Regions from separate parts of the Pseudoalteromonas sp. NJ631 genome, predicted to be linked through region 1. Evidence: predicted binding sites of a transcription regulator. Region 1 holds the regulator's gene; each other region holds the start of a gene.
The links. Region 1 encodes LexA, which represses DNA repair genes until DNA is damaged. Its sites were predicted from a motif close to TACTGTATNNNNATACAGTA; they were not measured.

Region 1 (10,587 bases):
TCTTCTCTAGGTCAGCGAGAAGTAGTTTGTCATCGATTGTAGGGACAGCTCCAGCTGTATAAGTGGGTTTGAAAATAGCCTCAAGCTGCCCTTTAGGGTTAATTAATGCTACAGACGCACTATGATCAACATAATACTCTTCTGCCTGTTCCTGATTTATTGCGTAGATTAAACCGAGATCTCTCACAAACGGAAATAAAGCCGAATGATCGGCAGATACCGCTTTAAAATTAGGATCAAAGTGCTTGATATAGGCTAAACGCCTCTCTTCAGTATCTCGGTTAGGATCGACCGATACAAACCATACTTGTAAGTCACTTTTGTTTTTTACGGATTGATATACGTGAGTCAGCTTCAACAGCGTCATAGGACACACGTCGGGACAGCTAGTGTAACCCAAAAACAGCAAGTTCCATTTATCGGTAAGGTCTTGATTTGAGACTACCTCACCGTATTGATCCCTTAATTCAAACGCTTTCACGTCCTTAGGCTTAGGGTACCAAACCACTTTTTCCGACACATCTGGCGCAGGCCCACAACCAAACAGAATTAACATAGAGATAATTAAGAAAAATTTTTTCATATAAATGCTTTATCCACAAAGAGTGCAATGAACACTATCAAAAGATGCCAGATAGAGAAATAGAATACCCTCATAGCATACTCTAAACTATTTGTTCTCATAAGCTTTGTGGCTTTGTAAATAAAAGCGACATTTGCTATGCCGGAGACCAGCAAGTAGATCCAACCAGACATTCCCACTAGGTAAGGTAGCAAACAGACTAAAGTCAAAATGATGGTATAAAATAGCACACAGAGTTTTGTAAATTCGTTTCCATGCGTTACTGGTAACATAGGGACTTCGGCTTTTTCGTAATCTCGTTTACGAGCAATAGCTAATGCCCAAAAGTGGGGAGGTGTCCAAGCAAAAATGATCATTACTAACAACCAAGGCTCTGCACCAAGCTGACCAGTCTCACTGACCCAACCTAACAGAGGTGGCATCGCTCCTGCTAACCCCCCTATTACTATGTTTTGAGGTGTTGCGCGCTTTAACAATAACGTATAAACCACGGCATAACCGAATAGCGCGGCTAAGGTAAGTAGCGCACATAACTGATTGGCAAAAATAGTTAATAGAGCATATCCTGAAATTGCGAGGCCTGTCGCGAAGATTAAAGCTGATGATACAGAAACGGAGTCTGTCGCTAACGGTCGGTTTCGTGTTCGCGCCATCTTTTTATCTATTTCTCTATCCACGATATGATTTACAGCTGCTGCACTACTTGAAAGTAAACCAATGCCAAACAAACTCATTAACTGTGCCAATAATGTTTTATCACTTTGCGGTGCTAACATCATCCCGACCCAAGCAGTAATAACTAACATACATACTACTTTGAACTTACACATGCCAAAGTAGGCTTGTAATAGCGTAGTTGCTTTTTGAAGCTCTAAAAAATTAGTTAATTGAAGCATATTTCACCCCTACTTTTTGCGCCAAGCTGATAAAAAAGCACAATCTCACCATTGCTAATAACACCATAGCTGCCATGAAGTTATGGAATAGTGTCAACAATAGAGGAAACTGAAAATGTACTATTGCAGCCCCAACCAAAACTTGTATAGAAATTAAAGCTAAAACGACAAGCGCTGAGTGTCGGAGTACTCGGTTTTGACTTGCTTTAAGCAGTGGCCAGCATGCAGCAAGTAACATTAAAACGGTAATAACTGCCCATATCCGATGGATAAAGTGAATAGATACTCTAGATTCGAATGGCAAAACACCAAACTCATAAGTCGCTGAAGCTTCAGGAAGCGTAAATAAACTCTGCCAAGAGAAAAGTTGCAGATTGTCACATAGCGGCAACCCTGTACAATGTGGAGCAGCATAATTGGCTGCAAGCCACCCACCAAGCGCAATTTGTATAATCAACACACCAAGAGCCACATAACATAAACGACAGGTAAGGCTAGTTACACTAGCAGTAATAGTGGTGTATTTCAGCCTTAAAACCAATAACACCAGCAATGCAAGAATACTAAACCCACCTAGTAAATGACCCATCACAATAACTGGCTGTAAATTCATCGTCACGGTCCACATCCCAAGTGCCCCTTGAAATAACACAAGCAATAGCAGTAAGTAGTAGTGACGATTAGGGTTTTTTGTTTTTTGCTTCTTGAATAGCCTTATGCATGCAAGTGCCAAAATAAGTAACCCGAGGAAGCTGGCAAAATAGCGATGGATCATTTCAATCCAAGCTTTTTCTGCTTCCACTTCTAAATGTGGAAAATTGTCTTTCGCCGCAGATAGTTCATGAGTCTCATTTGGTACTGTTAAAAAGCCGTAACACCCAGGCCAATCTGGACACCCAAGTCCCGCATCACTTAAACGTGTGAAGGCGCCAAGTGTCACTACCGTTATTGCGACGAAACAGGCAAATATTGCGATTTTTATTCTTACCTTGGACATATTTACCTCCTAACTTGAACGAGAGTAGTTCAATAATTTCTTCAGATCACTCAGTAGCCCTTTTTGTACACTTCGTATTTCTTCTAAGCTTGCTACTGGTGCATACTTAAGTACAAATAACCCAGTTTTATCAACTAGGTAGAGATAGTTTTCATCTAACTGGTTGAGGTATATCGGCAAAGAAGTAGCGTACTCAATACCTTTTTCATTTCGCTCTTGTAATACCACAAGCGATACTTTCTGCTGGTTTTTCCCCAGCGCTAAATACAAATTAGGTAAGCTATCTAGCAGTAAAGAACATTGCTTATTACACTGCTTTGGTCGCTGATAAACGATACTCCACTCAGTATCTAAAACCAGCTCTGATTGGCGAACCTCCTGACTTAAAAATTCACCGTGATTAGTCGTGCTATGTGGTATCCAGCCGACCTTTAAGGCAACAAATGCCAATAGTAAGGGGAATACGAACAGCCCTATAAACCATGCCGCGCTTTTAGACATCTTTATTCTCCTTTTTTGAAAGTTTCCAGCCAATTACTACCGCGGCCAAGGCAATAAGCAACCACTGTAAAGCATAAGCTTCATGTTTTTGCGGTGACATTACTACCGGTTGATAATGGGGCTCAGTTCCATCAAGTCTATTTTTAGTCATGTAGGCAATTAGAGGTAAAAGAGGTTTACCTGACTCCGCAGACAAGTAATCAACATCAATATACTGAATCACAGATTGTTTTGTTGTCTCCTCAGCCGCAGACTTAGCTAAGGTGAACCGCTTACTAGCACTAGATTTGATATAGACAGGCAGAGAAACGGTGCCACTTGGAAGAGAGAAAACGGTAGGCACGCGACTAGCCAGCTGAGGCACAAAACCTAAATTAACAGCTAGATACTCATCAGTTTCGGAAATTTTTATAATGCCAATTACATCAAAACCGACTCGGCCTTTCACGACTTGATTATCTAAATACCAAACCGCATCGCCTACAAAACTCCCTGTAATCGACACTTCAGCATTAACATATTGCGTGAGCGGCTGGGATGTTACTTGCTGCTCATTAGCCACGCCTAGCGATTTTTCAATCTCAACTTTATGCTGCAACACATGTTTTTGCTGCGCTCTTTGCCACTGCCAATAAGAGAGCGAGCCACATAAAAGAACAACGATTAATGCTGCCAATATGGGGGGTTTTGATCTACCTTTAAAAAGTGCACCTAAATCCATCGGACACCCCTTATGATTAAAATTATTATTGTTGTATTGCTACTACTCGTTTTTCTAAATCTATTTAGAGCTATGCTAGTCATGCTCAAGTCAGAGCAACAAGAGTCGATGGCGAGGCTATTGCAACAAAGAGTTTATGCATCAATAGCTGTCGTACTTCTAATCTGTCTTGCCGCTCAATTTGGCTTTATAAAGCTACACTCTTCACCCGTTGTTACAACACATAAACAAATACAAACAGGCACAACCAAACAACATCAACAAAATGCCAATACCAAGCCCCAGCTTGAAAAGCAAAGTGATTCTTAGCGGTAAAGTGACCCTTTAATACCCTTATCCATATAACGAAAAGAATGATCGCGCCAAGTGTGACGTGAAAACCATGAAATCCTGTCAGCAAAAAGAACGTATTACCGTAAACTCCCGACTGGAGAGTTAACCCCAGATCTTGGTAAGCGTGAATATACTCTTCCACTTGCAAGGTTAAGAATGCGACGCCAAGTAGTACTGTTAACCCTAAGAACGCCTTCACTTTCGCCCTTTGCTCTTTTTCTAAAGCTACGTGAGCAAAGCTAAGGGTTACTGATGATGCTAATAGAATAATCGTATTGATCAGCGGAAGTCCCTGCCAACCCATAGCTTGAGTGACAGTTCCATCTGGAGTTGTGAGCAATGGCCATACAGCTTCAAATTGAGGCCACAAAACCTCATTGGTACTGGCGTTATTACTTGCACCGCCTAACCACGGCACAGCTATCATTCGAGCATAAAAAAGTGCGCCAAAAAAAGCAGCAAAAAACATAACTTCGGAAAAGATAAACCATCCCATTCCTTGCTTGAACGAACGATCCATTTGGGCAGAATATAATCCAGTTTGAGATTCTTGGATCACATTCCTGAACCAACCAAAAATCATATAGATCAGCACAGCAATACCCACGAGCAGTAGCATTACTCCACTATTACTGGTTGATTTAAGTTGAATAATCGTTAAGCCAGCGCCAACAGCGATAAAGAAAAGTGCAAAAGCCCCGACGATTGGCCATGGACTTTGCTCAGGCACGTAATATTTTTCTTGTTCATGGTTCATATTTGAACTCCTCTCGAGCGGCCAGCATATTCAGTCCATCACTGTCTTGTTTGCTAACTCGCTCTGTAATATCAAACAACGTATATGAAAGCGTGAGTTCCTCAACATCACTTGGGAGCTCCGTATCTACATAGAACCTCAAGACAAACTCAACTTCTTCTTTGCCTTTCATTGGTTGCTGATCAAAACAAAAGCAGGCCATTTTGTGTAAATACTTTGCCGCTTTCCCTGGAGACACTGAAGGGATCGCTTGCAACACACGCTCACTATCACTCAAATTTTTTGCAATGAATTTGACATCGGTTAGCTTACCGGGTTGAATTCTAACCGAATGCTCGACTGCATCGACCTTAAATGGCGCCTGGCTTTGACTATGCGTTGTGAAGCTCACATCTACTTGTCGACTTTGCACAATTGACTCGCTCTGCTTGGCGATTTCCATGGATGGCTTACCATTTAGGCCTGTGACATCACAAAAAACGTCGTATAGAGGAACCAGTGCAAAGGCAAAAGCAAACATACCTAGCGTCAACAAAATTAGCTTCTTAAGCAGGCGTCCATGTTGCATTATTTAATCTCCGGTGGCGTTGAAAAGGTATGATAAGGAGCCGGAGATGGTACTTGCCACTCTAATCCCTCAGCCCCATCCCACACTTTCCCTGGGGCCTGCTCTCCACCTTTTATACATTTATAAACCACTGCAACAAACAACAGTTGAGAAAGACCAAAAGCAAACCCTCCGATACTAATGATCGCGTTGAAATCAGCGAACTGTAGAGCATAATCAGGGATCCGCCTTGGCATGCCAGCAAGACCAACAAAGTGCATAGGGAAGAACAATACGTTCACACTAACCAAAGAGAGCCAAAAGTGAAATTTAGCCAATTTGATATCAAACATGTGACCTGTCCACTTTGGTAACCAATAATATGCGGCGGCCATTATTGAGAATACTGCACCCGTAACCAACACGTAATGGAAATGCGCGACAACGAAGTAGGTATCGTGATATTGGAAATCTGCGGGCGTAATTGCTAACATCAAACCGGAAAATCCGCCAATTGTGAAAAGTACGATAAACGCAATGGCAAAAAGCATGGGCACCTCAAAACTAATAGCACCTCGCCACATTGTAGCTACCCAATTAAAAACCTTAACGCCAGTAGGCACAGATATGAGCATAGTTGCATACATAAAAAACAACTCACCAGCTAAAGGCATGCCCGTAGTAAACATATGATGAGCCCAAACGACGAACGACAACAGAGCAATCGACGCGGTTGCATAAACCATTGATGCATAGCCAAACAGTTTCTTTCTTGAAAATGTCGGTACTATCGTAGAGATTATGCCGAAGGCAGGTAATATCATGATGTACACTTCAGGATGACCAAAGAACCAGAATATATGCTGGAACATAACAGGATCACCACCACCTGCTGCATCAAAAAAGCTCGTTCCAAAGAACTTATCAGTCAATACCATAGTCACAGCGCCAGCGAGTACGGGCATAACTGCAATCAGAAGAAATGCAGTGATCAGCCAAGTCCAGACAAATAAAGGCAACTTCATCCATGTCATACCTGGAGCTCTAAGATTGACAATGGTCACGATAACGTTGATAGCTCCCATAATAGAGCTAATGCCCATTATATGGATCGCAAAAACAAAAAATGCTGTATTGTCATTGCTATACGTTGTAGATAGTGGCGCATAAAAAGTCCAACCGAAAGCAGGCCCGCCGCCTTCCAAAAATAACGACATCAGTAAAATTGCAAATGCAAAGGGTAGTATCCAAAAGCTCCAGTTATTCATTCTAGGTAGCGCCATATCAGGAGCACCAATCATCATTGGGATCATCCAGTTGGCAAGGCCTGTAAATGCGGGCATGACTGCGCCAAATACCATTATTAGTCCATGTACTGTCGTCATTTGATTAAAAAAATGCGGATCTACAAGCTGCAACCCTGGTTGGAATAACTCGGCTCGGATCACCATCGCCATAGCACCACCGATTAAAAACATGCTTAGTGAGAACAATAAATACAGTGTTCCAATGTCTTTATGATTGGTGGTAAACAGCCAGCGCTTTAAGCCTTTGGGAGCTGTATGGTGTGAATGTTCTTCTACGATGGCACTCATTACTTACCCTCCTCTAATGCATCTATCTCACGCTGTATTTGACTTGGCTGAATAACATCGCCGGTGTCATTACCCCAGCTATTTCTTTTATAGGTGATAACCCCCGCGATCTGTTTGATTGTTAATTGCTTTGCGAAAGATTGCATCGCAGTTCCTGGGCGGCCTAAAAGGAGAATATCTATATGAGCTTTAATATCTCCAGTGACGACTTTACTCCCTTTCATTGCAGGGAAGACACCTGGTAGCCCAAGCCCCGTTGGTTGATGGCAAGCTGCGCAATAAGCCATGTAAGTTTGTTCACCAACCTCCATTAACTCCTCTTTCGAAAGAGTTTGTTGGGCAACTGCTTGTGACTCAGCTTCTGCTTTTGCTTTTTCAGCTTTAGCATCGTTAAGCCAACTATCAAATTTATCAGGACTTACAGCCTCGACGACGACTGGCATAAAGCCATGATCTTTGCCACATAATTCAGCACATTGGCCTCTGTAAATTCCTTCATCGTTTACCTTTGTCCATGCCTCATTTATAAAGCCTGGATTGGCATCCTTCTTCACCGCAAAATCAGGCACCCACCAAGAATGGATGACATCATCTGAGGTCATCAAAAAGCGAACTTTCCTATCGGTGGGAATAACTAAATGCTTATCAACTTCAAGCAGGTAATTTTCATTTTTTTCTTTAAGATCACTAATTTCATCTTTCGAAGTAGAGAGTAAGGAATAGAACTCAACATCGTGCCCCATATACTCATAGTGCCATTTCCACTGAGAACCTGTGACTTTAATGGTCAGATCAGCTTTACTCGTGTCTTCCATAGCAATAAGCGTTTTTGTGGCTGGTATTGCCATACCAATGAGTATCAGGAAGGGAATTGCAGTCCAAAGTATTTCCACTTTGGTGCTTTCATGAAATTGCGCTGCAACAACGCCTTTTGACTTTCTGTGTTTTATAAGCGCCCAAAACATAATCCCAAACACAATCACACCTATGACACAACATATTAGAAATATGGTCATGTGAAGCTCATACACTTGATGACTAATGTCTGTAACACCTTGCCTCATATTATAAGCGCTGTTAGCAAGTGAGGGCATGGCGATTAGCACTGCGATGAATGCTACAACTAATCGACAAATTTTCATTTGACGTCTCCTTCAAGACAACTCGTGGTTGTCTTTTGTTATTATTGGATGACTGTCATATTGTCTATTTGTACATAGACTTACTGCACGACTATTAACCAATTAGTCAAAAAACAAACAAATTGCAAGATTTTTGAGAAGACCGACTTTAGAATCAAAACTGGGGACTATAGGGATTAAAACGAAGAATGATGAAAAATAGTGTATAAAGATCAGAAAACTAAAAATATTACTAAATGATTAAAGTCACTATAATCATCCTACTTTCACATAGTTAGAAAAGTTAATTATCACTTTTTAAACAAAATATAGTTAAAGCAAGCGCAACTTTATCTTTAACGCTACGCTCGCTCTCAAAAACTACATCCAGTCAGCACTTCGGATAACGCCGACGGCTAACCCTTCAATGGAGAAATTTTGATGCTCAAGATCCACTTCAATCGCATTAAACTCTTCATTCTCAGCATGCAATAAGACTTTCTTTCCTTTCTTTTCAAAACGTTTAACTGTCACGTCCTCTTCTACACGAGCCACTATCACTTGGCCATTTTCAGCCACTTGAGTACTGTGAACAGCCAGTAGATCACCATCCATAATGCCAATATCCTTCATGCTCATACCATTAACTCTCAAAAGATAATCAGCATTAGGTTTAAAAAAACTCGCATCTACATTACAGTGACTTTCTACATGTTGCTCTGCCAGAATAGGCTCACCAGCAGCAACACGACCGATAATAGGTAAACCAAGTTGTTCGGATTCATCCTCTACAAGTCGAATCCCTCGGCTTGCACCAGGGACCATTTCGATAACTCCCTTTTTCGCAAGCGCCTTAAGATGTTCTTCCGCTGCATTTGCACTCTTAAAACCCAAAGCATCAGCTATTTCTGCACGAGTTGGAGGCATGCCAGTATCTTTTATGAATACTTTTATTAATTCAAAGATTTGTTCTTGTCGTTTTGTTAGAGGACGCATTAACTGGTGTTCCATACAGTGGTTTATTTACTGTAAGTATATACAGCTCAAAAAAAATCGCAAATGTTTCTTTATTCGACATATTTTAAGTGTACTTGCTGATAGCATTAATTAGAGTAGCATTTAACAAGAAGCGAAGTCCGTGCCTCAAAGCATAACCTACGACCCTAAGCAATAAGAAATAGATTATTAAGATTTTGGGCTGATAAACTACCTCCTACCATGTTGCACTTTGCTAATACTGTGCTGGGAGCGCATTTACTTAGGTTTAGAATATTTTTTCAGAACTTCATTGCAAACCATCGGCGGATAAACCACCTCGCACCATGTTGCACTGTGCTGATACTGTGGTAGGAGCGAGTTTACCTCGCGAGGTTTTAATACCATTCCGTAATGATTTGTGATCTAATTGTATTTATTTTCCAACTGACAAATAAACTTTGAATACTCATACTTCTGCCGAACTTTTCAAGTTAGCTAAATCAGAAAAAGACGCGCGTAAAAAGATCCGCTATTTAGCGGTCGCGCACTACCGTGATAACCACAATAAAACGCAAATTGCTGCCATGCTGCATGTCAGCAGAAGAATGGTAAATGAGTGGGTAAAGCGCTACCTTAATGAGGGGCTTACTGGCCTTGACGCTAAAAAACCTATCGGTAAACGTTGTTATCTGAACGATACGCAGCAGAAACAACTTTGCCAGTATATTGAAAAATACAGTCAAAATGACAACGGTGGTAGGTTGACAGGGTATCGTATAAAGCAATACATTGAATCTGAATTTAACGTCTCTTACCACCCTAATGCGATTTATAAATTATTGGAGAAATTAGGCTTTAGCTGGATAACTAGCCGCTCTCGCCACCCGAAACAGTCCGAACAAGTTCAGCAGGACTTTAAAAAAACTGCAAACGGACTTGATCAAAACGATCCCGCTATTTATCAACCTGAATGACGTGGATATCTGGTTTCAAGACGAGGCCAGATTTGGTCAGCAAAACACCACGACACGCCTTTGGGCAAAAAAGGGAACTCGGCCTAGAGCAGTCAAACAACAACAGTTTGATTATGCTTATCTATTTGGCGCTGTTTGCCCAAGCACGGGGCAGACTGAAGCACTCATCACACCATGGGTAAATATGAGTGTTATGAAACAGCACTTGCAACAAATATCTGAGAAGACAGCACCTGAACGGCATGCTGTTGTGTTAATGGACGGCGCAGGATGGCATCAGGGATCACTGGTAACTGATATTGATAATGTCTCCATTATCAAACTCCCTCCTTATTCACCAGAGCTGAACCCAATAGAGCAAGTATGGAGTTGGCTGCGTCAACATCATTTAGCGAATCGTTGTTTCAAAGGTTATGAAGATATTGTTGAGAGGCTTGGAATGACTTTGTATCATGCACAAAACGAGTGGTTAAAATGTGTCAACGTGACTGGATAGAGGTGGGAAAAAGTTAAGATGGATTGGTATCACATGGCTGCTCCACACTATCATCGGCTGGAAACTTTCATTGCAGGTGAACCACCTC
Region 2 (10,587 bases), on a different contig from region 1:
AAAATAGTACCCAGCTTTAACATCGCTTCTGGACGTTTATTCGATTCAGGGAAATTATCAACAACGGTTGCAAAATGAGACTTAGCTTTACCATCGTCAGACTTTATTAAGAATAGCTGACCCAACCAGTAATGCGCGTTCGGCACATACACCGAATTTGGATACTGCTGCAAAAAACTTTGAAACTCAGGGATCGCTGCATCGTAGCGCTTATCCTTCATTATCATATTTACTGTACGGTCGTACGCTTCATTCTCAGACAGATTACTGCTGAATGCTTGCTCTGGCGTAACATCAGGCGTTACCGCGGCTGCGGTGGATTGTGACTGGTCATAAGCTTGACTGACGCGATTTTCAATCTCTTGATACAACTCACGTTGACGTTGTAGCACTTTTTCAAGCTTATAGCTCTGCTCTTCTGTCACACCGCGCACTTGGCTTACTTCTTCTTGTAAAAGATTAAGCTGTTGCTGTAACTCAGCCTGCAGCAAATTGCGGGTTCTCATCATACTCTCAAGTTGAGAGACACGTTCTTCTAGTGTTTGATTTGAATTTGCAGCTTCTGAAACAGGAGCGGGAGCAGCCCAAACTTGGACGCTCCCGCTCATGAGTAAGAATGCTGCCAAAATAGTATTCGGCTTCATAATAACTCTTTCTTAGTACACTAATACCGCGCGACGGTTCTTAGCGAACGCTTCTTCTGTACGTGACTTAATCATTGGTTTTTCTTCACCATAGCTCACTACAGAGATTTGGCTGTCAGAAACACCAAGGCTTTGAAGGTATTTAGCAACTGATTTACCACGGCTTTCACCTAGTGCGATGTTGTACTCTGGCGTACCACGCTCATCTGCGTGACCTTCAACAAGTACTTTCACGCTTGGGTTTTTCACTAGGAAATCAGCGTGCGCTTGAAGTAGTTCAGCATATTTGCTCTGAATAGTAGATTTATCGAAATCGAAGTAAACGATCTGTTCTTGACGTAGGGCTTCATATTTCTCACGTAGTTTTTCTTCAGCAGATTTCTCGCGAGACATAGTGTTTACGTCAACAGTGTTGTCCTGTGTGGTTGCCGCTTGGTTGCTTTCGCTAGCCGCGCCCTCATCAACACTTGAAGATGAGCTACATGCTGCAAGTGTCATCACTGGCAACGCGACCATTAAGGCTTTTAGAGTTTTGTTAAGTTGCATCGAGTATATTCCTATATCTTTATAAATCTAACCAGCAAAATTACTGTAAAAACGGCGACCAGGCTGGTGCCTTAACTTGACCGTCCAAGACAGGTAACCTTGCCTTGAAACGACCATCCATAGACACCAATGCCAATACCTGCTTATTATTGTGCAAGGTGCTGTATATTATCATCGAACCATTTGGTGCAATACTCGGAGACTCATCTAGTCTCGTACGAGTTAGCACTTGAAACAGCCCGGAATCTAATTCTTTTTTCGCAATGTGGTAACGGCCCAGCGTGCGGTTAACCATAATCAAACGTTTACCATCTGGAGTGATCGAACCTGCTAAGTTCATGTCGCCGTCGAACGTCACTCGCTTAGACCTACCAGTTTTTAAATTTAACTTATAAATCTGAGCATTACCACCCCTTTCAGATGTATACACAATTTCTTGACCGTTTGGATGCCAAGAAGGCTCAGTATCTATACTACGATGACGAGTTAAGCGGGTTTCTTGACGAGTTTTCAGGTCAATTAGGTATACTTCTGTCGCTCCACCTGCATCCTTAGAGAGTACTGCAAGTAATTTAGTTCCATCAGGAGAGAACTGTGGCGCGCCATTAATACCTGGGTGACTCGTGATCAGTTCGCGTTTTCCGGTGTAAATATCTTGAATGTAGATTTGCGATTGGCGATTTTCAAAAGTCACGTACGCAAGCTTGTTTGCATCCGGCGACCATGCAGGAGACATTAACGGCTCTTTAGAGCGCAATAACACCTGCTCGTTGTAACCGTCATAATCGGCAACAACCAATTGGTATGGTTTATCTTGGCCGTCACGTACGATAACGTAGGCAATCTTAGTTCTAAATGCGCCTCTTTCACCTGTTAAGGCTTCATATACTACATCACTAATTTGGTGCGCATAGTTTCTAAAGCCAGTACCGCTGACAATACTTTGCCGTCCTTCAAGCACATGGTCATCGCTTTGCATTAAGCGACCATTTGACATAATGCGAGTTTCACCACCGGTAAGCTGTGCTCTGATCACGTCAATCAGTTCATACTTTACCAAGTAACGCCCAGCAGATTGCTGGGTCACGGTGCCTACAACTACCGCTTCAACCCCGGCATCAACCCATGCAGCGTAGTCGATTTCCGAGTCAGTTGTTGGCAATTGAGGCATGTCAGCCTCGGCAACAGGCTTAAATTTACCACTGCGCATCAAGTCTGCAGAAATAACGTCACTTAAACTCGACGGCATTTCACCAGTGCCATTATATTTAAATGGTACAATTGCGATAGGTCTGGCACTGTCTACCCCTTCTGTTATCACAATTTCAAGTGCGGCTTGCGCAAACTGTGATACACCCAGAGTAAAAACCAGCAATAAGGTTGTGAACTTCTTTAGCATGTTCGTCCTTTAAAAATTTGGTTTAATTGTTAAATTGATATTCTTAAGCTGCTCAAACACGTCTTTATCTTTAGAAACAGGTAAAGTATCAGCCATTTTCACAGCACGGATAGCAGCTTCACAAACTAGCTTGTCGCCACCCAATGACTCTACATGCGTCACAAGGCCGTTAAAGGCTAGACGAATGTTTACTCGGCATTGTTTACCTTTCATTGTTTCATCGATAAGCAAGTTTGCTTGAATTCGTTGCATGATAAGTGCTTTAAACTTATCCACTTCGCTCAATACTTGCTGTTGACGGATCTTCGCTCTTGCTGCCTGCTCCTTAGCAAGCTGGTCACGAAGCATTTGTTCTTCAAGTGCCTTTTGGCGTTGACGCTCCGCTTCTTCCGCTTTTCGTTTTTCCTCAGCTTCGCGACGTTTCCTCGCCTCTTCGGCCTTTCTTAAGCGATCTTCCTCAGCTTGGCGCTGAGCTGCAGCCTTTTTAGCAGCTTCTTCCGCAGCGGCTTTTTCAGCTCTCGCTTTATCAGCCTGCTCACGTTGCTTTTTCTCTATTTCACGAGCGCGTTTGGCTTGCGCCTCAGCTTGGCGAGTCTCTTCCAACTTAGCTTGACGCTCTTGCTCCAGCTTTTTAATGCGCCGCGCTTCAGCTTCACGGTCTTTTCTAGCTTGCTGCGCACGCTGTTCAAGATCGCGAATACGGCGATCTTCAGCAGCTTGCTTTTCTTCTTCACGCTTTTTTAAATCCGCAATCTTTTTCTCAACCGCTTGCTGATCAACCGACACCGCAGAAACGGCCCTTTCAGGCTTTTGGTCTTTTTGCTGTGGATTTAAGGTGACTTCCATCACAGTAGGTGTATCAACTTGAAAATTTGCCGTAGCAAATAGCAGACCGCCAATTGCGCCATGAAGCAATACTGACTTAACTACGCTGCTAGATAATGAACTCATTACTCATCCTCAAATGATTTAGTCATTAGGCCAACAGAAGGAACACCCGCTTTTTTCAAGAAATCCATTAAATAAAGTACTTCTTGATACGACACTCTGCCTGAACCTTTAATCATTACAGGGGTATCTGGATTTTGTTCTAACTTAAGTTTAATTATCGCAGCTACTTCTACTGCATCCATTGGTGCTTCAGGATCCGTACCAACAGTCACAAAATAGCGACCTTCAGCGTCAATGGTGGCAATAATCGGTGGCGAGTCTTTGGTTTCAACCAATTCAGACTCTTCCATCTGAGGTAAGTCTACTTTTACGCCGTGCTGGATAAGTGGAGCCGTTGCCATAAAGATGATTAACAGCACCAACATAACATCAATATAAGGAACGACGTTGATCTCCGCGACGGGACGACGTCTCTTACGCTGATACATTTTGTTTTGCCTCTACTTGTGTTGCAGCCTGACGATAAAGAATATTAGCGAACTCTTCCATAAAGTTAATGTACTGAGTTTCTAGCTTTTCTACATTTTTGGCAAATCGGTTATACGCCATAACCGCTGGAATTGCCGCAAACAGACCCATGGCTGTTGCAATCAAAGCCTCAGCAATACCTGGTGCAACCATTTGCAGTGTTGCTTGTTTCACTTCGCCAAGCGCGATGAAAGCATTCATGATCCCCCAAACGGTACCAAATAGACCGATATAAGGACTGATAGAGCCAACTGTTGCTAAAAAAGAAAGGCTTGATTCTAACTTTTCAATTTCACGAGAAAGCGCGACACGCATTGAACGGTGAGTACCTTCAACAACAATTGAAGGAGATTGGATATTGCCTTTTTTATGCTTTGCAAACTCTTTAAAGCCGGATACAAATAGCGCTTCTAGTCCTGACGCACTACCAGTCCTTGCAGCTATTTCATTATAGAGTTTGCTAAGATCCATACCGGACCAAAATTTTTGCTCGAAATTCTTTGATTGGCTTTGGGCTTGAGAAATGACTGTTTTACGTTGAAAGATAATTGCCCAAGAAGCAATAGACAATCCCACCAGGGTCAACATAACAAGTTGTACCAAAAAACTGGCTTTTAAAATTAGATCGACAAAATTTAGTCCCGATTCCACGTTATTATACTCCCAAAAGTGTTTCGGCAATGGTAGCCATTTATATTCTTTCGCTCTACCGAGCAATATCTAGAGATAGACTAGATTTACTACCAAAAGGTTCAGCTAGTTTAACCACACTACAAATACCTTACAATCTCAATACTGCGAATTCATTGTATTTGACGATAAATAGAGCAAAACAGTGTAACTCCCTTTGCTTTACCCAAACTTAAGCAAATTCGACAATCTCCATCACAGCCTCTAAATATGACCCAAAACTGCATAAAATAGGAGTTTTATGCACAAATAGAGAATAAAACCTCAAAAAACAGATTGGTCTTACCAATTAACAACAGATTATCTAATATTTACATTTTGCGCATTTAACATACAAATCCATATTTTACATAAGCTTACATAAATACATCGCCACATTTAAGCTCACTTTTTAACCTCAAAAAAAATTCTGGTATTAGTTTTTTTTATCTGAAAAAAGAATTTTTCTAGTTTGATGAAAAACCAAAACCTCTTTAATATACACCCTGTACTGAGCGAGCAGCTGAAGTTTCAGCAAAGCACAGTTACTTGCAATAGGATTCTGATTTTTCGTATTGCTTAGATGACGCATTTTGTGGATAAAACCCAAAGTAACTCATCTTGTTCCCTGGATTACTTCCTTCAACTTGTTGTTTTGCCCGCATTATTTGCGGGCTTTTTTTTGCCTGAAATTTGGTGCAAGCTCCTTATTACGATCCACGTTTTCTTTAACACTCGGTCATTTTGCGGTTTTTATTTAGCACCTGGTTTAAAGGACGAGACAATCTACAAATAGTTTAAGCAACGTATAGCCCACACAGGTCGAGATAAATTACTTCAGCAGTAATGAATCTTGCTTGAATTGAGCGGATACAAAATAATGGATTTATGCACACGTGATTTGCGATAAGCGAGTGTAGAAATGAAATAGCCGAGTGAATACTCGGCTATGAAGAATAAAGGTGTTCGTTACCCTGCTTGAATTATTCTGGCTTGCTTAGCTCAAAATGCATATAAGCTTTATCAGAGACTATACGTCCTCTTGGCGTGCGTTGAATAAAGCCTTGTTGGATCAAAAATGGTTCTATCACATCTTCGATGGTTTCTTTTTCTTCTCCAATTGCCGCAGCAAGGTTATCCAGACCAACCGGGCCACCGGTAAACTTTTCTATGATTGCCAGCAGATATTTGCGGTCCATATAATCAAAGCCACATTTATCAACATCGACCATATCCAGCGCTAAGTGCGCAATCTCTTCAGTGATAGAGCCATCACCCTTCACTTCAGCAAAGTCTCTTACCCTGCGTAGTAAACGATTTGCAATTCGTGGTGTACCGCGCGCTCGACGCGCCACTTCAGTTGCGCCCGACTCGCTGATCTCTAGATTTAAATGATACGCTGAGCGAGTCACAATCGAAGACAAATCTGCAACCGAATAAAACTCCAAGCGCTGCACAATACCAAAGCGGTCTCTCAATGGTGAGGTTAACGAGCCGGCACGTGTCGTTGCACCAACTAAAGTAAAAGGCGGTAAATCCAGTTTAATCGAGCGTGCTGCTGGGCCTTCACCAATCATGATGTCCAATTGGTAGTCTTCCATAGCGGGATAGAGAATTTCTTCCACCTGAGGGCTTAAACGATGGATCTCATCAATAAATAGCACATCCCCTTCTTCAAGGTTAGTGAGCAATGCGGCCAAGTCTCCCGCTTTTTCAAGCACAGGTCCCGAGGTGGTTTTTATATTAACCTCAAGCTCGTTTGCGACAATGTTCGCAAGCGTGGTTTTACCTAAACCCGGCGGACCAAATATCAGCAAGTGATCTAAGGCTTCCTGTCTTGAACGTGCCGCTGCTATAAAAATTTCCATTTGCTTTTTGACATGTGGCTGACCAGTATAATCATCTAGTAATTTAGGTCTAATCGCCCTATCAACTAAATCTTCATTACCTTGGATCTCAGGTTCAATTAATCTATCTGCTTCAATCATAGTTACATCATCGATTTAAGAGCGTCTTTAATGATACTCTCGGTCGTCATGCCTTCTCTGTTTGCGGCTTTTACCGCTTTTTGTGCTTGAACTTGTTTATACCCTAATGCCATTAAGGCTGCAATCGCTTCATCTGCTGGGGTATCACTTACCGTCGGATGCTCTTGCGGCGCAAGTACAGCGGCATCGCTAAACGGTGTGAGTAAGTCATTGCCAAAGTCTTTTAGCTTATCTTTCATTTCAAGCACTAGGCGCTCAGCGGTCTTTTTACCAACTCCTGGGATCTTAACTAAAGTCGTTGCATCACCATGATTCACGCAGCTAACAAATTGCTCTGCAGACATGCCCGATAAAATCGCAAGTCCGAGCTTTGGACCGACTCCGTTCGCTTTAATTAACGTTCTAAACAATGCACGTGCGATCTTGGTATTAAAACCAAACAGTAACTGCGCATCTTCACGTACCACAAAGTGAGTAAATACTGAAACCGGCTCGCCCACGCTCGGTAATTCATAAAAACAGGTCATTGGCATTTGTACTTCATAACCTACACCTGCAACATCAATTAATATCTCTGGTGGCTGCTTTTCTAACAGTGTTCCGCTTAATTTTCCTATCATGGTTATCTCAACCTTCCTCTTACGGTTTTACGCGCTGCGCCTGCCATTTTTATTAAGTTTTGCCTTGAGTGCGCGTGACAAATCGCCACCGCCAACGCATCTGCTGCATCAGCTTGGGGTGTGCCAGGCAATTTTAATATGCGCTTTACCATTTCCTGTACTTGGGCTTTGTCTGCACCACCGGTACCCGCAACGGCTTGTTTAACTTGCCTTGCCGAATATTCACTCACGACCACTGACTGCATGGTCGCCGCAACAATGGCCGCACCTCGCGCTTGACCAAGTTTTAAGGCTGAACTTGGATTATGCGCAACGAACACTTGCTCAATCGCAAAGTCGCTCGGCGAAAACTGCTCTATGAGCTGTGTGATCCCTTGATAGATCATTTTTAATCGAGTGGGAAAGTCATGTTCACCAACTTTAATGCAACCGCTCCCTAAATATTGGAACTTTGCACCTTGATGAGCAATCACACCATAGCCTGTAAATCTTGACCCCGGATCAATTCCTAAAATGACAGCCAAACGCATCGTCTCTTGGTTTTTTGGTTATAATGCCAAAATACTGTATAGATTACCAGTTATAAGCTAGTTCATCTGATCAAAAAAGGCGACCAAAGTCGCCTCTTTTACATCAGGTTGGCGAACTTACTCGCCTTCACCTTGCTCTGCTAACTGCTTTTCTATCGAGATAGCAAGCTCTTTTAGCGCATCTGGGTTTGCTGGGCTTGGCGCATCAGTCATCAAGCACGACGCTTGCGTTGTTTTCGGGAACGCAATAACGTCACGGATGTTGTCGGTGCCACACAGTAGCATCACCAAACGGTCAAGACCGAATGCCAAACCTGCGTGCGGAGGCGTGCCATACTTCAGAGCATCGAGTAAGAAACCAAACTTCTCTTGCTGCTCAGACTCTTCAATACCTAAAATTCTGAACGCCGCCTGTTGCATTTCGTTGTTGTGAATACGAACCGAACCGCCACCGACTTCGTAGCCGTTAAGTACCATATCGTATGCATCAGAAAGTGTACCTGCTGGATTTGCTTCAAGGTCTGCAGCACTTACGCCCTTAGGCGCAGTAAACGGGTGGTGTACCGCGTGTAGGTTACCTTCGTCGTCTTCTTCGAACATCGGGAAGTCAACAACCCAAAGTGGTGCCCACTTAGTTAGATCAGTGATTTCTAAATCAAGACCAATCTTCAGACGTAGCGCGCCCATCGCTTCGTTTACAGTATTACGCTTGTCTGCGCCGAATAGAATAATGTCACCTGTGTTTGCGCCTGTGCGCTCAAGTAGTGCATTGATCACTTCTTCATTCAAGAACTTAGCGATTGGCGACTGTACGCCTTCGATACCCGCATCACGGTCGTTCACTTTCATCCAGGCAAGGCCTTTCGCACCGTAAATACCTACAAACTTAGTGTATTCATCGATTTGCTTACGTGAAAGTTGTGCGCCACCTGGTACTGATAGTACTGCAACGCGACCTTTTTCGTCGTTCGCAGGGCCGCTTAGTACCTTAAATTCAACGTCTTTTACGATGTCTGCAACGTCGATAAGCTCAAGCGGGTTACGTAGGTCTGGTTTGTCCGAACCATATTTGCTCATCGCTTCGCTGTACGGCATCACGGGGAACTCACCCAAATCAACGTCTAGGAAAGACTGCCACATTTCGCGGATCATTTTTTCTGTCACGCCACGAACTTGATCAGAGCTCATAAATGACGTTTCGATATCTATCTGAGTGAACTCTGGCTGGCGATCGGCACGTAAGTCTTCATCACGGAAACACTTTACGATTTGATAGTAACGGTCAAAACCAGACATCATTAGCAGCTGCTTAAATAGCTGCGGCGACTGCGGTAGCGCATAGAAACTGCCTTTGTGAACACGACTTGGTACTAGATAGTCGCGTGCACCTTCAGGTGTTGCTTTAGTTAGTACTGGCGTTTCAATGTCTAAGAATGCATTTTCATCCAAGAAACGACGCACAAAGCTACTCGCTTTAGCACGCATCTTAATGCGATCGCTCATTTCTAGACGACGTAGGTCTAAATAACGGTATTTAAGACGACGCTCTTCAGAGTTTTGCTGATTGAAGTCAAGCGGTAATGGTTCTGAACGGTTGATAATGGTTAAGCCAGTACCTAAGATCTCAACTTCACCGGTTGCCATGTCTTTGTTAACTTGGCTTTCAGGACGCGCACGGACAACACCTTTGATCTGAACACAGAATTCTTGGCGCAACGTATTCGCTTTATCCATTAAGCCTTCCACTTCAGGATCGAATACCACTTGCACAAGCCCTTCTCTATCTCTTAAATCGACAAAGATTAGGCCGCCAAGGTCACGACGTTTATTGATCCAACCGCATAGTTCTACTTCTTGATCAACGTGGCTTTTGTTTAAGTTTCCGCAATATATTGAGCGCATAGTTTTCCTGTCTCTCAGTTACACCAAGCGGTAACTGGCATTAATATGAAAAATTATCGGCGATTATATAAAAATACCCGACTTGATGTCATCCTTGATCCCGTTTTGTTTCTAAATTTCGTGAACTTTATTACACTGACGCCACCATTTAAACGAAACAAGCTCAATTATGTTATACCTTGGCTGCCCACAGTGGAGTTCAGCTCACTGGAAAGGACGCTTTTTTACGACTCACTGCCAAAGCAATAGAATGCTTCAAGAATATGGGCAAATATTCAACTCTGTTGAAGGCAACACCAGCTTTTATGCTGATCCCAAACCTAACACCATTGAAAAGTGGCGAAATGATGTGCCTGAGCACTTTCGTTTCACCTTTAAAATTCCTAAGCGCTTTTCCCATGAAATGGCGCTGCAAAACTGTCAGCAAGGCATAAGCCATTGGTTGCAGCTATTTGAACCTATTTTCGACAAACTGGGCATGGTGATGCTACAGCTGCCTAAAGCATGCAGTCCAGAACATTTGCCAAAAATAATCGACTTTTGTTCATTATTACCTAAAGAGCTGCAACTAGGCATCGAGGTACGTCATTTAGGGTTTTTCGACAAGTCGGATAACGAACGGCGTTTTAACCAATTTTTAATGGCAAATAGTTACAACCGCATCATGATGGACACACGACCTTTATTCAGCGAACCTGCAAACACCCAAGCGATTATTGATGCTCAACAAAAAAAGCCGAGAGTGCCATTACATGTGATAGCAACTAGTAACTCACCAATGATACGTTATGTTGGTTGTTCAGACTTAGAAGCCAATCGCGCCTTTTACCGCCCTTGGCTCACCAAGATAAATCACTGGTTGGATGAAGG
Region 3 (10,587 bases), on a different contig from region 1:
TGCAATACCTGTCATTGCACCTAATAAGGTGGCTTCAGTGTAATGCTTTGGCGGCTGGGTTTGCTTTTCTTTAACTTCACCTTTCTCGCATAAAAGTTGCTCTCCCACCTGTAACTCCGGCAATAGGCTTTCTTTTTCTACCTCATGACCTTTAAACAGTATCTTGAATCCTTGATCTGTGATTTGCTTCGCTTGTGCTTTGAATTGACCACCACTAATCTCCAACTCCACTTTAGTTTCGTTGTAGCGGTAGGGGTGAAAGAATTGCGCAAGGTATTGTACAGAGATGAGTTGATAGACCTGTAACTCTCTATGCCCAAGCTGAGCACTGCGGTGCTTTTTAGTGGTTGGAATAATAGCGTGATGCGCTTCTACCTTTTTATCATTCCAACACGCTCCTTTTAGGTTCATATCAGCTAACTTAATAAACTTACTTTCTATTCCCTGATTGTGCTCGGCAGCCGCAATGACTTGCTCTCTTTCAACAAAATGTTCTTGTGGTAGATAACGGTTATCTGATCTAGGGTAAGTGATCAGTTTATGTTTCTCATAAAGTGCCTGACAAATATCCAACACTTGCTGAGCCGATAAACCGTAGCGCTTATTTGCGTCAATCTGCAAAGAAGAAAGGTTATAAGGTAACGGCGGATTTATCTTTTTTGGTTTCGTTTCAACTTTATTTATTGTTGCTTGCTTTTGACTGATCCTATCCGCAACATTTTCAGCTAAGGCTTTAACCAGAACACGCCCATCTTCGTCCATATAAGGCTTACATGCTTCACTTGGTACCCACTTAGCTTCAAAGACTCCCCAATTTGGTTTATTGATATGTGCAATCACCTCATAAAATGGTTTAGATACAAAGTTCTCTATTTCTAAATCTCTCCTAACAACCAAACCAAGTACCGGTGTTTGCACTCTGCCAACCGACAAAACGGCATTCACTCCCGCTTTTTGCCCAGCCAACGTAAACGCTCTGGTTAAATTCATACCAAATAACCAATCCGCTCTAGCTCTTGCAAGTGCAGATACACTTAAAGGAACAAACTCTTGATTAGAACGTGTCGAAGCCAATGCCTTTTTCACAGCTTGTGGATTCAAATCACTGATCAACAAGCGTCGGATCGTTGCTCTTTTCCGCTCTGGCAAATTTACGAATTGAAATACTTCGTCCACGAGCAATTGCCCTTCTCTATCTGGATCTCCAGCATGGTAGATTTCATCGGCTTTTGTGAGTAACTTTTTTAAAGTGCTAAGCTGCTTTTTTGTTTTTGGCTTTGCTTTGAACTGCCATTGAGTAGGCACGATTGGTAGATCATGAAACTGCCATTTTTTGTATTTGGCATCGTAGTCTTCAGGTTCTGCTTGTTCCAACAAGTGGCCTATACACCAAGAAACCACATCACCATTCGCGACTTCTATATAACCATCTTGTTTTTTATGTGGTTTTGGTAAGACATCGGCGATTGCTCGACCTAAAGAGGGTTTTTCTGCGATATAGAGTTTCATGATTGGCTTAACTGTATATAGATACAGTTATCATAGTGAATTTTGATGAAAAACGCCATAGCTGCAAAGAGACTGTCTCCAGTCTCTTTGCAAACCAACAAATTTACGTTCTTAATAAATTAAGTTGCTTGTGTTTCTGTTCGACTATCAGCGTCATTGAACTGGCCGCTTGCTCTACTTCATCAGCGAACTTCGAAAGCTCAGCAGCGGCGTCTGAAATGCCCGTCGTATTCGTATTAATTTCTTCGGTAACCATGCTTTGCTCTTCCGCAGCCGTCGCAATTTGCGTTACTTCATTAGAAATGCTCGTCAACTCAGCAACTAGCGTACTCATTAACCTAGCCGATTCTTGGCAATAACTCACTGCGTCTTCACCTAGCTGCACAGAGCTCTCAATGATCCGGCCTGAGTTCGCGACTTCACTCTGTAGGTTATCTATTAGTTTACTAATGTCGTCCGTCGACGCCTGTGTTTTTGACGCCAAAGCTCGAACTTCATCTGCAACAACCGCAAAACCACGCCCTTGTTCCCCCGCCCTTGCAGCTTCAATTGCCGCGTTTAAGGCCAGTAAATTAGTTTGCTCTGCAATGGCTCTGATCACTTCTAGTATTTTGGAAATATCATCACTGCGTTCAGATACCTTCACGACCGCTTGTTTTGCATCAATGACTTGATCCGCCATTGATTGCACCGTTTCAGTCGTTTTAATGATGCTTTGTTCGCTTTGCTGAACTTGATCCGCGGCCTGATTCGTACTTGCAGCCGCTTTTTCAGACGCCCGGGCCACCTCTGAAGCGGTCGCACTGAGTTCGTTAATTGCAGTAACTACGCTGTCTATCTCTAGATGCTGATTAGCGACTTTGTTTTTGATGTTAATCGCAGCTTCTGTTGTTCGATGCGACTGCTCATAGGAAGATTCAGCAAGACCTTTGAGGTCATCAATCATTTTTCGTAGTTTATCAGTAAAGCGGTTAAAGCCATGTGCCAAGGCAATCAACTCAGCATGATGGCTCACTTCTAGCTCATGCGTTAAATCGCCTTCGCTAGAAGCTAAGTTCTCGACTCGTTCCTGAATATGAGTAAGCGGGCCGATAATTGTGTTCACTAATACCACCGCAATCGCAATGCCAATAACAGCAATAACAATACCGATAATAAGCATCCAGCGACCAACGGAGTTTGTCGACTCCTCCAGCTGACTTTGCAGCGTTGTAGCAGAACTAAGTGCAATTGCCTTAGGTAGTTCGATTACCAGAGACCAAGTGGTGTTTGGTAACGCAATATTGATCGGTACTGCTACGACTAAATCTTCACCAAGCTCTTTAATCCCAGAACCTGTGTGCAGCGATTTTAACACCTCAGCCCTATCTGACTTTGTCGACTCTGCAAGTGGGCGTGCTAAATTCTTATAGTGACTAGAACCCACAACAAGACCCAGCTCACTTAACAAGGTTACCTTAGCGGCTCCTGAGTAAAGCGAGTTTGAGAGCTCGTCGACCATAGTTTGAAAAATCGGCAAATTTACATCCACGCCCACTAAACCTCTAAATTGACGATTGACCACGACTGGTGTAGTCAATGAGGTCATCAGCATTTTGTTGCCCGGAGAAATTTCATATAAATAGGGCTCCATGATACAAGGCGCTATTTTATCTTTTGCGCACAGATACCACTCGGCTTCTCGTAGGCCAAATTCATTGATTGCATCGGCATATTTTTCTTCTGCCGACTCAACTTTTTGTTGCATCGGACCATCAGCTTCTTGAGTGAAGTAGAGCTCTAAGGTACCAGCGCCCGGCACAGAGTGACTCGAACCACCTTGATTACTGGCATCATTGCCATCGTAACCATTCGGTTCAAACTGTGCATACATAGAAGACACAAAGCGATTTTGCTTTAGCGCACCATTGACAACTTCTTGCACTTGTTCTCGGCTCAGAGGATCCTGCTCGGCGGTATGCGATAGCACACCCGCCAAAGTGTAAGGAACACGATAGGCTTCATTGATAAAGCCAGCCACACGTTGCCCATATTGATTGCCTTTAGCGATAAGACCTTGGGATATTTCATCATAAATCGCTTGTTGGACCCCTTCACTTTGCTTGGTATTTTCTGCTGCAAGGTGAAACCACATTGTTGTCACTAATATAACAACCAAACTCGTTACTAATGCTGTTACAAAGAATAAGAGTTTGTTTTTAATCGAAGCTTGTTTCATAACATTCCCAGTTTTTAGACTTAGTATGCAAACAAATTGCACTGCACGTTCATCATCAACTTGATAAAACGAGTGACCCCTATTTTTATCGGCGACTATGAAGTCTTTTTTAACTGTAGCAAAAAATTTAATAACGTACTGAAATTTATGATACTTAAGTGAAGCATTTTGAGGAATAAATTATAAAGTGGTGGATAAAAAAATAGCGCCGAAGCACTATTTTTTTATCTTGTCTTTGCCAGTCGTCTTTTCATTACTTGGCAAACGGTGATGTATTGCTGACTTAATCAGCATATATCCAGAGATGGGGGCGGTGAGCAACAAAAATATTGAAATCAAGATTTCTTTTACACTCACGCCATCAGTCGTGGTACTGAAATACACCATTGCCGAGGTCAATAAGCACGCCATTCCAAGCGTTGTAGCTTTTGTAGGACCATGGAGACGCATAAAAAAGTCAGGCATTTTCACAAGACCAATAGAGCCTATCAATACAAATGCACCACCTAACAGTAATAAAATAGAAATTATCCATTCTGACATATCGCTCTCCTATTCTATGATGTCGCCGCGTAGCAAATACTTACATACTGCAACCGTACTTACAAAACCAAGCATTGCTATTAGTAATGCGGCTTCAAAGTACAATGCAGTCCCCATACTCATTCCATAAAGAATAATAAGCGCAATGGTATTTATGTACATGGTATCGAGCGCTAAAATTCTATCTGGAATTGAAGGTCCAACAACCAAACGCCAAAGATTTAGCAAAAGTGATACACCTATCATCGCAAAGACAATAAGAATTACAGTTTCTAGCATTCAAAAATCTCCTTCAATGGCGCTTCATAACGAGATTTAACTGTATCAATCAATGCTTGCTCATCCGTAAGATCTAACACATGGATCAGTAAGTATTTACGTTCTGGTTTTTCGCCACTTTTTACAGACTCTGGCCAAGGGTATACCTCAGCACTTACGGTGCCAGGAGTTAAAGATACCGTGCTGGCTAAAATAGTGATTGGCATAGCTTGATCTATATCGAGCGGCACCAACACGAAACCAGGGCGTAATTTCTTCGTTGGTCCTAAGATCTTTATCGCGACCTCAACGTTGGCAGTAATGATATCGTAAAGCACCAACAGCAAATGAGTAAACGCACGCCATGGCTTAATGATCAGTGGTTGCTTAGTTCTAAACCTATAGGTAATAAGCGGGATCACAATCGCTAGAATAGTCGCGAGAATAATATGCCCAGCTGAAACACTATTATTCATCAATAACCATACGGTAAACAGCAGTAGACTGCGAAATGGAGTTGGTAGCCATTTAAACCTTGCTTCTAAACGCATCTATTTCGCTCCTTTTAACACTGCATTCGTCATGCTTGAAAAGTCGTGCAAAGAGTCGGCTGCTGACAATGCATAATCAGTCAATGGACCGGCAAAAATCACCATTAACGGTGCACAAGTTATCAAGGTAAGAATTGCGATAATTTGGGCTGGATGCGCTTTTTCTGCCGATTGCGTATCGACCTTACCCGTATGATGCCAAAACACAGTGCTACCTGCTTTTGAGACACTAACTAATACCGCTAAGCTTACTAACAAATACACCGCCCAAAACCAATATGTGTGACTAGACTCGATGGTCGACTTTAAGATCCATACTTTGCCAATAAAGCCTGATAACGGTGGCATACCAATCACAGTGATTGCCGCTATCGCAAACATGATACCAAGTAACATGGGTTGTACTACTGGGCGACCTGCGGTGATCCTATCGGCAACTTTACCCCTTTGTTTCCCCACTAAATCAGCGAGTAAGAACAATGCAGCAGACACTAACGTCGAGTGCACTAAATAGTAAATGGCTGCAGCACTACTATTTACAGTTTGTACGGCGACTAATGCCACTAAGGTACCAACCGACACCACCACTAAATTTGCAGACAGCTTACGTAAGTCTTGACTAGCAAGCACGCCAATTCCACCCATGACGATAGTCGCCAGAGCGAGCCACCATAGCCACTCTTGTGCCATATGACTTAATTCACCAGCTTGATCGCCAAAAATCAGTGTATACACGCGCATCATGGAATACACACCCACTTTAGTCATGATTGCAAATAAAGCGGCAACAACAGGCAACGCGGTTGCATAGGTGTTTGGCAGCCATAGATGAAGCGGTAGCAAGGCGCCTTTTAGCGCAAATACAACCAATAACAATAAGCCGCCAATCTTAGCAAGATAAACATCATCTCCTTGTAAGAAAGTGATCTTATATGCCATATCCGCCATGTTCAAAGTACCAAGCACACCGTACAAGATACCTAATGCAATCAAAAATACCGACGAACCTACTAGATTTAGGATCACGTATTGCAGTGAAGCACGGGTATTGTGCTTATCACCACCATGCATTAGTAGTGCATAAGACGCTATCAACAAAATCTCAAAGAATACAAATAAGTTGAACGCGTCACCAGTTAAGAAGGCGCCGTTTACCCCCATCACCAAAAAGTGCAGTAACGGATGGAAGAAACTTCCTCGTTCGTCGTCTCCGGCACAGCTATACAGCGAACACACAAAACACAACAACGCGGTTAAGCTGACTAACAGAGTCGAAAGTTGATCAGCAACTAACACAATACCAAACGGTGCTTGCCAGTTACCAATCGCATAAACCTGAATGCCAGACTGCTGAACATGTAGTAAAAGTGAGGCACAAACTGCAAACGTAATCAGCGACATAAGTACTGAAACTTTACGCCTAATCGCTAAGTTTTTACCACACGGTGGCATCAGCAGGATCACCCCTGCCAACATGGGTAATAAAATAGGTAAAGAAGTCAAATGTTGGATCATGCTTTACCCTTTTTGTCAGGAACAATGCCATTTACATGGTCATTACCCAAATCAGAACGACCGCGAATAGCTAAGATCACGACAAATGCCGTCATCGCGAACCCGATAACAATTGCCGTCAATACCAAGGCTTGCGGCAGTGGATCTGCATACTCACTGCTATAACCAAGCACTGCAGCTTTGTTTAAGGTCAATCTACCCGATGCGAACAAAAACAAGTTGACCGCATAAGACAACATAGTTAAACCAAGAACAACAGGGAATGTTCTTGCTCGTAGAATCAAAAATACGCCACAGGCTACTAGCAAGCCCACACACGATGCATAAAGCAATTCCATTAAATATTCACCTCTTCTTTGGGCGCATTTGCCGTTACTTTACCTAGGCTCGCCAAAATCATCAGCGTTGCACCAACCACGGTGATATAAACACCAAGGTCGAATGCGATGGCACTTGCCAACTCAGTTTTACCTACCAATGGGATATCAAAATAATCAAACCATGAGGTTAAGAATGGTTTGCCAAAGAACCAACTACCCACACCGGTTGCTAGAGAAATAGCGATACCCGTTGCGATAATCTTGCGGTAATTGACATCAAAGCGCTCTGCAATCCAATTCGAACCATGAGCAATGTATTGTAAAATAAAGGCTATCGCCGTGATTAGGCCCGCGATAAACCCACCACCCGGTAGATTGTGGCCGCGCAAGAAAATATAAACCGAAACCAGCAATGCCAAAGGCAATAAGCTTTGCGAAATACTTGCCAACAGTAACGGATATCTCTCTTTAGCCCAAGGTCTGCCTTCACTGTCACTGCCTGGCATAAATAGTGGTAAATTAATCAGCAACTTATAAATCCCCAGCGCCGCAATACCCAGTACAGTAATTTCACCTAGCGTATCAAAACCACGGAAATCCACTAAGATAACGTTAACGACATTCGTCCCGCCACCGCCAACTTTGGCGTTTGCAATAAAGAACTCAGAAATACTATCCAGCGGTCTTGTGATCAAGGCGTAACTGATACTTCCAATGATCACACCAATTGCTGAAGCAATCCCCATATCACGGAGTACGCGAATAGAACTAGACTCCTTCGGCGTTCTTTGCGGTAAGAAGAATAACGCAAGCATTAACAGAATAATGGTTACTACTTCTACCGTTAACTGAGTAAGCGCCAGATCCGGTGCTGAGAAGCGCGTAAAGGCAACCGACACCATGAGACCAACAACCGAAATCATTAGCAGTGCAACCATACGAGTACGATGCCAGATAACCGTGCCAATTGCTCCAATCATTAATAAACCAGCACCAATACCGTTATGTACGTCAATTGGCGTCGGCTCTAAATTACCCACTAACTGTGACATTTCAAACAATGGCCAGCCCGCACTCACCAGCACAACAATAAACATCAGCATCAGATAACGCTGTAGCGAACCATTTTCTATTGCGTTTACACGCGCGCGACTCCAAGACACGATGTTGTACATAGTCCGTTCAAACGTTTTCTTAGCGTTCATTGGCGGTAATGAAGCTTGGAATTGGAATAGATATTTGCGCTGAGTATAAATTAATAAACCACCACATACCGCAAGACCACTCATAAGCAGTGGTAAGTTAAAGCCATGCCAAATAGCAACCTCAAAGGTTGGCGCAGCCTCCCCTAATACCGCACTTGATGCTGTTTTTAACATGCCATCAACGATAAAGTTAGGGAACATGCCGACTATCAAACATAAAGCGACCAAGATTTCGATTGGAAAACGCATATAGCGTGGCGCTTCATGTGGCTCCTTAGGTAAATCAATTGGATCTCCGTTGAAGAATACGTCATGAATAAATCGCGCCGAATACGCAACAGAGAATGCACCGGCGATTGTCGCCAAAATTGGAATCAACCACGACATAGAGCCCAGAAGTTGCTGGTGTAGCGTCTCGGCAAAGAACATTTCTTTAGACAAGAAACCATTAAGTAGCGGCACCCCAGCCATCGCAGAAGCGGCAACCATCGCAAGCGTTGCGGTATAGGGCATAAAACGCCACATACCGTTAAGTTTACGCATATCACGAGTACCCGTTTCATGGTCGATGATCCCCGTCGCCATGAATAAAGAAGCCTTAAACGTCGCGTGGTTAATAATATGGAAAACCGCCGCGACAGTCGCAAGCTCAGTATCCAGACCAAGTAATAACGTAATAAGACCTAAATGACTGATCGTTGAAAACGCCAGAAGACCTTTTAGATCATGCTTAAATAACGCGATATAGGCGCCAACGAGCAGCGTCGCTAAGCCCGTTAAGCCAACGAGAATAAACCATAGCTCTGTACCCGCCAGCGCAGGATAAAAGCGCGCCAGTAAGAATATTCCAGCTTTCACCATAGTCGCAGAGTGTAAGTACGCACTTACAGGCGTTGGTGCAGCCATCGCGTGCGGTAGCCAGAAATGGAATGGGAATTGCGCGGACTTGGTAAATGCCCCCAGTAGCACAAGGATTAACGCCACTTCATATAATGCATGGGATTGAATAAGCTCACGACTCGATAAAATCACATCCAAGTTATAACTGCCAACAATATCACCTATCAACATCAAGCCAGCAAGCAGTGCTAAGCCGCCACCGCCAGTGATAGCAAGTGCCATTTTCGCCCCTTTGCGAGCCTCTGATTTATGCCACCAATAGCTAATAAGTAAAAATGAACTAATACTGGTAAGCTCCCAGAATAACCACAGTTGTAATACGTTATTAGACATAACGATGCCAAGCATGGCGGTCATAAAGAGCATTAAGTAGGCATAAAGTTTAGGCATGGAATCATTGCTGCTAAGGTAGTATCTAGCATAGAAGATAACCAGCATACCAATGCCCAAGATCATGAAAACGAACAACAACGCAAGACCATCCAGTCTAAACGCGATGTTAATATCTAGAAGCGGGACCCATTCAAATGTGTACCGAATAGTCTCTCCTGCGAAAACGGCAGGGGCGAGATCAACAGCAAGTAAAATTGCCACTGCTGGCGCTACTAAGGTTATAGCAGTCGACTGATTACGAGAAAGCTTTCCCGTAAATGCAGAGATAAAACTGCCAATTAAGGATAGCAAGGGTATCCAAAATAAAGTCATAGATGAAACCTTTTATTTGCGTCGTTATGGCTCGTTTAGATCAATGTGACAATTCCCCTTCCAAGTTGGAGCAATCGGTACACATCAACCACACGTACATGAACCCTGTTATACTTGATTAGTGTTTGAGTTGTCTAGAGTTTCACTTTCTAGCTGATGCTATTTTAGCCAACCTTAACAAACTATTCAGAATAAGTTCAAAACTATTCAGCTGAATTAACCGCTATTTTATCTTCTAAACGTATTGAATTCAGTACTGCTAACCACCTTTTACGGTAATTTTCATCTAACTTAATTGATTGATATTCGAGCAAAGAGTGACTATTCGAGGGTTTATATGAGGAAAGTTTACCTAACTCGCAGGTGCGACTCGGCACCCAATTGTTCGGTGCGTGGTCACCAACGTAAAGATTTGGTGCCTTTTGCCCTGAAGTCGCGCAAAGCCATTTTGCTTTTTTAGCTGGTACTGGGTATTCATCTTCAAAACCACTAAAGTGCATAAGCTCGTGTACCAGCGTATTGTAGGTGCTGGTGGCGGTTAAAGTCATGTGCTTGCCGCTGACATTAGCAAGTCCTTCCGTTGCCATTAACACCAGATGATCGTATTTCGACAAGCCCTGCTCGTTTCGTAAGTCACACATTGCAAATCCCCTTTGCCTCTTACAACTGAGTTTATTCGCCGCATATATCGGTTTGGATAAACAATATACGCCTTTGGCTGGCTCTGGTTGTTGCTCATAAGCATGTTTAAGCGCTTGTAAACGTTGCAAACCATCTAAATCACTGGCGATTAGTGCAAGATTAAACTGACAAAACGCACTTGAATGCTGACGCTCTGAGAGAGTGTGAAACTGTCTTAAGTA

Region 2: ruvC (crossover junction endodeoxyribonuclease RuvC) is a predicted target of LexA. The motif match lies at 7,848-7,867, and genes of this name have one in related genera.
Region 3: A587_RS0111850 (DNA topoisomerase III) is a predicted target of LexA. The motif match lies at 1,519-1,538, and genes of this name have one in related genera.

What each region holds. Positions count from the first base shown of each region.
Region 1 is NZ_AKXJ01000022.1:50,411-60,997, forward strand. Features, by position in the region: gene A587_RS0122955 (SCO family protein) at 1-583, opposite strand, end outside; gene cyoE (heme o synthase) at 580-1,479, opposite strand; gene A587_RS0122965 (COX15/CtaA family protein) at 1,463-2,476, opposite strand; gene A587_RS0122970 (hypothetical protein) at 2,486-2,977, opposite strand; gene A587_RS0122975 (SURF1 family protein) at 2,970-3,698, opposite strand; gene A587_RS25475 (DUF2909 family protein) at 3,711-4,007, shown strand; gene A587_RS0122980 (cytochrome c oxidase subunit 3) at 3,913-4,788, opposite strand; gene A587_RS0122985 (cytochrome c oxidase assembly protein) at 4,778-5,356, opposite strand; gene ctaD (cytochrome c oxidase subunit I) at 5,356-6,930, opposite strand; gene coxB (cytochrome c oxidase subunit II) at 6,930-8,072, opposite strand; gene lexA (transcriptional repressor LexA) at 8,433-9,047, opposite strand; partial or broken gene A587_RS24880 (IS630 family transposase) at 9,488-10,516, shown strand.
Region 2 is NZ_AKXJ01000001.1:80,188-90,774, forward strand. Features, by position in the region: gene ybgF (tol-pal system protein YbgF) at 1-644, opposite strand, end outside; gene pal (peptidoglycan-associated lipoprotein Pal) at 657-1,190, opposite strand; gene tolB (Tol-Pal system beta propeller repeat protein TolB) at 1,231-2,589, opposite strand; gene tolA (cell envelope integrity protein TolA) at 2,599-3,540, opposite strand; gene tolR (protein TolR) at 3,540-3,968, opposite strand; gene tolQ (protein TolQ) at 3,955-4,659, opposite strand; gene ruvB (Holliday junction branch migration DNA helicase RuvB) at 5,661-6,665, opposite strand; gene ruvA (Holliday junction branch migration protein RuvA) at 6,668-7,285, opposite strand; gene ruvC (crossover junction endodeoxyribonuclease RuvC) at 7,288-7,809, opposite strand; gene aspS (aspartate--tRNA ligase) at 7,933-9,717, opposite strand; gene A587_RS0100420 (DUF72 domain-containing protein) at 9,887-10,587, shown strand, end outside.
Region 3 is NZ_AKXJ01000006.1:2,029-12,615, forward strand. Features, by position in the region: gene A587_RS0111850 (DNA topoisomerase III) at 1-1,509, opposite strand, end outside; gene A587_RS0111855 (methyl-accepting chemotaxis protein) at 1,613-3,727, opposite strand; gene A587_RS0111860 (Na+/H+ antiporter subunit G) at 3,944-4,270, opposite strand; gene A587_RS0111865 (K+/H+ antiporter subunit F) at 4,280-4,549, opposite strand; gene A587_RS0111870 (Na+/H+ antiporter subunit E) at 4,543-5,079, opposite strand; gene A587_RS0111875 (monovalent cation/H+ antiporter subunit D) at 5,080-6,594, opposite strand; gene A587_RS0111880 (Na+/H+ antiporter subunit C) at 6,591-6,932, opposite strand; gene A587_RS0111885 (monovalent cation/H+ antiporter subunit A) at 6,932-9,724, opposite strand; gene A587_RS0111890 (hypothetical protein) at 9,928-10,587, opposite strand, start outside.